DNA from 2 places in the Streptococcus sp. k-628 genome. Region 2 is predicted to be linked to the other one. Evidence: predicted binding sites of a transcription regulator. Region 2 holds the regulator's gene; the other holds the start of a gene.
What was found. Region 2 encodes CtsR, which represses protease genes until heat stress. Its sites were predicted from a motif close to TTGGTCAAAAAAGGTCAAANA; they were not measured.
Positions count from the first base shown of each region.

Region 1: HT730_RS02370 (ATP-dependent Clp protease ATP-binding subunit) is a predicted target of CtsR. The motif match lies at 2,099-2,119, and genes of this name have one in related genera.

Region 1 is NZ_VMMZ01000013.1:75,303-78,729, reverse strand. It holds gene HT730_RS02370 (ATP-dependent Clp protease ATP-binding subunit) at 1-2,060, opposite strand, end outside; gene HT730_RS02365 (DUF1797 family protein) at 2,289-2,519, opposite strand; gene HT730_RS02360 (amino acid ABC transporter permease) at 2,709-3,392, shown strand; gene HT730_RS02355 (amino acid ABC transporter ATP-binding protein) at 3,392-3,427, shown strand, end outside.
Region 2 is NZ_VMMZ01000008.1:70,620-74,046, reverse strand. It holds gene HT730_RS01145 (ABC transporter substrate-binding protein) at 1-482, shown strand, start outside; gene HT730_RS01140 (ABC transporter ATP-binding protein) at 482-1,210, shown strand; gene HT730_RS01135 (CtsR family transcriptional regulator) at 1,329-1,787, shown strand; gene HT730_RS01130 (ATP-dependent Clp protease ATP-binding subunit) at 1,789-3,427, shown strand, end outside.

The sequences.
Region 1 (3,427 bases), on a different contig from region 2:
ACCAATTTTTCCTTGACCTTGTCAGTTACATCTAAATGAATGTTGTTGCTAGAAAGGCGCTTGTTAACGTCTGCTAGCATAAGCTCGATAATCTGAAGGAGGTTATCTTTGCTAAGAGCCTTAAATTCGATAATACCATCAAAACGGTTCATAAATTCTGGGCTAAAGAAGTTACCGAGTTCACCGAGAACAGAGTTGGTACGTCCTTCTCTAGCAGCCCCAAATCCAACGCTGGCTTCTGCCTTACCTGTACCTGCATTTGAGGTCATGATGATGATGGCGTCCTTGAAGCTAACGGTGCGTCCTTGCCCATCTGTCAAACGACCATCGTCCAAGACTTGAAGGAACATGTGCATAACATCTGGATGGGCTTTCTCTACTTCGTCTAAGAGAATAAGAGAATATGGATTGCGGCGAACTTTTTCAGTTAATTGACCAGCCTCATCATAGCCAACATAACCTGGAGGGGCGCCGACCAACTTAGCCACACTATGTTTCTCCATGTATTCACTCATATCAAAGCGAATCATGCTATCAGCAGAACCAAAGAGTTCGATAGCTAGTTGTTTGGAAAGTTCCGTCTTACCGACACCAGTTGGTCCGACAAAGAGGAAGCTTCCGATTGGACGGTTAGGAGTACCAAGTCCAACCCGATTACGGCGAATAGCCTTGGCAATCTTATCGACTGCATCATCTTGTCCAATAACATGAGACTTGAGGTCTTCGGCTAGATGGATGAGTTGAGATTGTTCTTTCTCTTTCAAATCCCCAACAGGGATGTTTGTTTTCTGTTCGATAATATGCTCAATGGTTTTCTCACTGATGATAGGAGTATCCTGGTCCGTAACCTTTTTCTTTTGCATTTCCTTATATTTAGCAATCTGGTCACGGAAGTAGGCGGCCTTCTCAAAATCTTCCTCTCGTGTAGCTTGAGATTTGAGATTTTCAGCCTCAATCAAGCGTTGATCAATCACTTTAGGATCGACAAAATTCAAGGTCAAGTTCATCTTAGAACCAGCTTCATCTAGGAGGTCAATGGCCTTGTCAGGTAAGAAGCGATCTTGGATATAGCGATTGGAAAGAGTTGCAGCTGCTTCAATTGCAGCATCGGTATATTGAACGTGGTGGTAGTCTTCGTATTTCTTTTGAATCCCTTTGAGAATAGTGATTGTTTCGTCCACCGTTGGTTCATCGACTTTAACAGGCTGCATACGACGCTCTAAGGCAGCATCCTTTTCAATGATACGGTATTCATTGAGGGTAGTAGCACCGACCAGTTGCAGTTCCCCACGAGCAAGGGCTGGCTTGAGGATATTTCCTGCGTCCATATTACCATCACTCGCAGAACCTGCACCAACAATTTCATGGATTTCATCGATAAAGAGGATAATATCCTCACGTTTGCGAATTTCTTCCATGAGTTTTTGCATGCGTTCTTCAAATTGTCCTCGGATACCCGTTCCTTGGACCAGGCTAACCACATCCAGACGGATGACTTGTTTACCTTGGAGTTTATGTGGAACATCGCCATCAACGATTTTCTGAGCTAGACCTTCGACAACGGCTGTTTTTCCGACACCTGGTTCACCGATAAGAACAGGATTATTCTTGGTTCTACGATTGAGAATTTCGATGACACGGATAATCTCATCGTCGCGCCCGATAACGGGGTCAATGTCTCCACGACGGGCAATCTCAGTTACGTTGATACCAAATTCTTCTAGCAGGCCTTTTTCTTGGCTTGGTGGTGGAGTTTGAGCAGAACCACGATTTTGGGAACCATAACCGCCGTTTCCACCATAACCTCCACCTGATTGGGTTGGGGGAATAGGAGGAGTATTGCTAGAAGGTCTGAAATTGTTTAGGTCATTGAAGAAATCACCAAAGGGATCAAAGTCACGATTGTTCAGATCCGTCATACCTTTAAAGAGGCTATTGTTAGGATCTGTTTTGATAATCTTGTAGCAGTTTTGACAGAGGTCAATTTGTTTTTGTTTTCCATTGAGATTGGTGTAAAGATGAATTGTTGAGTCGTTAATTTTACAGTTTTGACAAAGCATACATCTACCTCATTTCTTTCTTTAGCCTGACCTGTTTAATGGTCAAAAATAGTCAAATTTCTATACTCTCATTATAACAGGATTGGGGTGTAAAGCAAGTAAAAAGATTGTAGCTTTGAGAAGTTGTTATAATGAAAATTTTTGTGAATTTGGACTAAAAAAATCCTATTTGTGAGACAAAAAGGATTTTGGTTAGACATGCAGGGTGTAATCCCAGCTTGTTTTGTATTAGTAAAGGAGTTCGTAAATCTCCATTGCAATCAAGTCAATGCTATCAAACGTATACGTTTCGCGAGCTTCTACATCACGAAGGGTAAAGATTGAGCCGTTTTCTTCGTCGTGGCTGTACGCAACTTCTGCAACAACAACTCCTTCGCGTTCAAAATTACGTTTTAAATTTCCGCCATCGTTTGCCATTGCTTCAAGGCGGTTGATGATTCTAACCAAATGTGATTCCATTTTGATTCTCCTTCATTTCTTATCGTTACTATTTTACCATAAAGGAGGCCAACTTGCCTAGAAAAAACTAAGATTTCTCGCTAATTCTGCTAGTTTAAAGATTTTTAAATAAATTGGATAAAAGATTTGAATTTTAATTCAAAACATGTTATAATCATACAGTACTCTATTTTAGAAAGCAGTGTGACTATGAATTTTTCTTTTTTACCTAAGTATTTACCTTATTTTAACTATGGGGCTGTTGTGACGGTTCTCATTTCTATCTGTGTTGTCTTTTTGGGAACTATTTTGGGTGTTGTCTTGGCTTTTGGGCAACGTTCAAAATTTAAACCGCTTGTTTGGCTTGCCAACTTGTACGTTTGGATTTTCCGTGGGACGCCAATGATGGTTCAGATTATGATTGCCTTTGCTCTTATGCATATCAATGCCCCGACTATTCAGGTTGGAATTTTGGGTGTTGACCTTTCTCGTCTGATTCCAGGGATTTTGATTATCTCTATGAACAGTGGTGCTTATGTTTCTGAGACTGTTCGTGCTGGAATCAATGCGGTTCCAAAAGGTCAGCTAGAGGCGGCTTATTCTTTAGGGATTCGTCCTAAAAATGCGATGCGCTATGTGATTTTGCCACAAGCAATCAAAAATATTTTGCCAGCATTGGGGAACGAATTTATCACCATTATCAAGGACAGCTCCCTCTTATCAGCTATTGGGGTTATGGAGTTGTGGAACGGTGCTACAACAGTTTCTACAACAACCTATCTACCTTTAACACCACTTTTATTTGCAGCCTTTTATTACTTGATTATGACTTCTATTTTGACAGTAGCCTTGAAAGCTTTTGAAAAACGTATGGGACAAGGAGATAAGAAATAATGACGGAAACCTTGATAAAAATTGAAAATTTACAT
Region 2 (3,427 bases):
ACTCAAACTCAATCACACCAATTGCTAATGGAGTATTTGACACTGCTTGGATCTACTACGGTTGGGATGGAATTCTTGCTAAATCTCAAGGTGTAGATGCTAACTTCATGTATTTGAAAGACTATGTCAAGGAGTTTGACTACTATTCACCAGTTATCATCGCAAACAACGACTATCTGAAAGACAATAAAGAAGAAGCTCGTAAAGTCATCCAAGCTATCAAAAAAGGTTACCAATATGCCATGGAACATCCAGAAGAAGCTGCGGATATTCTCATCAAGAATGCACCTGAGCTCAAGGAAAAACGTGACTTTGTCATCGAATCTCAAAAATACTTGTCAAAAGAATACGCAAGCGACAAGGAAAAATGGGGTCAATTTGATGCAACACGCTGGAATGCCTTCTACAAATGGGATAAAGAAAATGGTATCCTTAAAGAAGACTTGACAGACAAAGGCTTCACCAACGAATTTGTAAAATAATGACAGAAATTAGACTAGAACACGTCAGTTATGCTTATGGTCAGGAGAGGATTTTAGAGGATATCAATCTGAAAGTGACTTCAGGTGAAGTGGTTTCTATCCTAGGTCCAAGTGGTGTAGGAAAGACCACCCTCTTTAATCTAATCGCTGGGATTTTAGAAGTCCAGTCAGGGCGAATTGTTCTGGACGGTGAGGAGAATCCCAAGGGGCGGGTGAGTTATATGTTGCAAAAGGACTTGCTCTTGGAGCACAAGACGGTGCTTGGCAATATCATTCTGCCCCTCTTGATTCAAAAGGTGGATAAGGCAGAAGCTATTGCTCGCGCAGATGAAATTCTTGCGACCTTTCAGTTGACAGCTGTACGAGACAAGTATCCCCATGAACTTAGTGGTGGGATGCGCCAGCGTGTAGCCTTACTTCGTACCTATCTTTTCGGGCACAAGCTCTTTCTCTTAGATGAAGCCTTTAGCGCTTTGGATGAGATGACCAAGATGGAACTCCACGCTTGGTACCTTGAGATTCATAAGCAGTTACAATTGACGACCCTGATCATCACGCATAGTATCGAGGAGGCTCTCAGTCTCAGCGACCGCATCTATATCTTGAAAAATCGCCCTGGGCAGATTGTTTCAGAAATTAAACTAGATTGGTCTGAAGGTGAGGACAAGGAAGTCCAAAAGATTGCCTACAAACGTCAAATTTTGGCAGAATTAGGCTTAGATAAATAGAAAAATAGGGAGTTGGTGAAGATTATCCTTTACCAGCGCCCTTTTTCTTTTAAAAATGAGAAAATTTCGGTATAATAGTCAAAGATAGTCAAGGTTTAAAGAGAGAGGTGGGTTTGTAATGAGATTTAAAAATACATCGGATCATATTGAGGCCTACATCAAGGCGATTTTAGATCAATCTGGAATTGTGGAGTTGCAACGGAGTCAGTTGGCGGATACCTTTCAGGTTGTTCCTAGTCAGATTAACTATGTGATCAAGACACGCTTTACGGAAAGTAGAGGCTACTTGGTTGAAAGTAAGCGTGGTGGCGGAGGCTATATTCGTATAGGACGGATTGAGTTTTCTAGTCATCATGAAATGCTCCGAGAACTGCTTTACTCGATTGGTGAGCGGGTCAGTCAAGAAATTTATGAGGATATTCTACAGCTTTTGGTTGAGCAGGAATTGATGACCAAGCAGGAGATGAATTTGCTGATGACAGTAGCTTTGGATCGCGTTCTAGGAGAAGAAGCTCCAGTCCTTCGTGCTAATATGCTACGACAGGTCATACAAGAGGTAGATAGAAAAGGGAAGTAAGATGAACTATTCAAAAGCATTGAATGAATGTATCGAAAGTGCCTACATGGTGGCTGGCCATTTTGGAGCTCGTTACCTAGAGTCTTGGCACTTGTTGATTGCTATGTCCAATCACAGTTATAGTGTGGCAGGGGCAACTTTAAATGATTATCCATATGAGATGGACCGTTTAGAAGAGGTCGCTTTGGAACTGACTGAAACGGACTATAGCCAGGATGAAATCTTTACGGAATTGCCGTTTTCTCATCGTTTGCAGGTCCTTCTTGATGAAGCAGAGTATGTAGCGTCAGTGGTCCATGCTAAGGTGCTAGGGACAGAGCACCTCCTCTATGCGATTTTGCATGATGGCAATGCCTTGGCGACTCGTATCTTGGAGAGGGCTGGTTTTTCTTATGAAGACAAGAAAGATCAGGTTAAGATTGCTGCCCTACGTCGAAATTTAGAAGAACGTGCAGGCTGGACTCGTGAAGACCTCAAGGCCCTACGCCAACGCCATCGTACAGTAGCTGACAAGCAAAATTCTATGGCTAATATGATGGGCATGCCCCAGACTCCGAGTGGTGGTCTCGAGGACTATACGCATGATTTGACAGAGCAAGCTCGTTCTGGCAAGTTAGAACCAGTCATCGGTCGGGACAAGGAAATCTCACGTATGATTCAAATCTTGAGCCGGAAGACTAAGAACAACCCTGTCTTGGTTGGGGATGCTGGTGTCGGGAAAACTGCTTTGGCGCTTGGTCTTGCCCAGCGTATTGCTAGTGGTGATGTACCTGCGGAAATGGCTAAGATGCGCGTGTTAGAGCTTGACTTGATGAATGTCGTGGCAGGGACACGCTTCCGTGGTGACTTTGAAGAACGCATGAACAATATCATCAAGGATATTGAAGAAGATGGTCAAGTTATCCTCTTTATCGATGAACTTCACACTATCATGGGTTCTGGTAGTGGGATTGATTCGACCCTGGATGCGGCTAATATCTTGAAGCCAGCCTTGGCGCGTGGAACTTTGAGAACGGTTGGTGCGACTACTCAGGAAGAATATCAAAAACATATCGAAAAAGATGCAGCCCTTTCTCGTCGATTCGCCAAAGTGACGATTGAAGAGCCAAGTGTGGCAGATAGCATGACCATTTTGCAAGGTTTGAAGGCGACTTATGAGAAACATCACCGTGTGCAAATCACAGATGAAGCGGTTGAAACAGCCGTCAAGATGGCTCATCGTTACTTGACTAGTCGCCATTTGCCAGACTCTGCTATCGACCTCTTAGATGAGGCGGCAGCAACAGTGCAAAATAAGGCAAAGCATGTAAACGCAGACGATTCTGGCTTGAGTCCAGCTGACAAGGCCTTGATGGATGGTAAGTGGAAACAGGCTGCTCAACTAATTGCAAAAGAAGAGGAAGTGCCTGTCTATAAAGACTTGGTGACAGAGTCTGATATTTTGACTACCTTGAGTCGCTTATCAGGTATTCCAGTTCAAAAACTGACTCAAACGGATGCCAAGAAATACCTGAATCTGGAAGCTGAATTGCACAAACGTGTTATCGGGCAAGATCAAGCTGTTTCAAGCATTAGCCGTGCGATTCGCCGCAATCAGTCAGGGATTCGCAGTCACAAGCGTCCGATTGGTTCCTTTATGT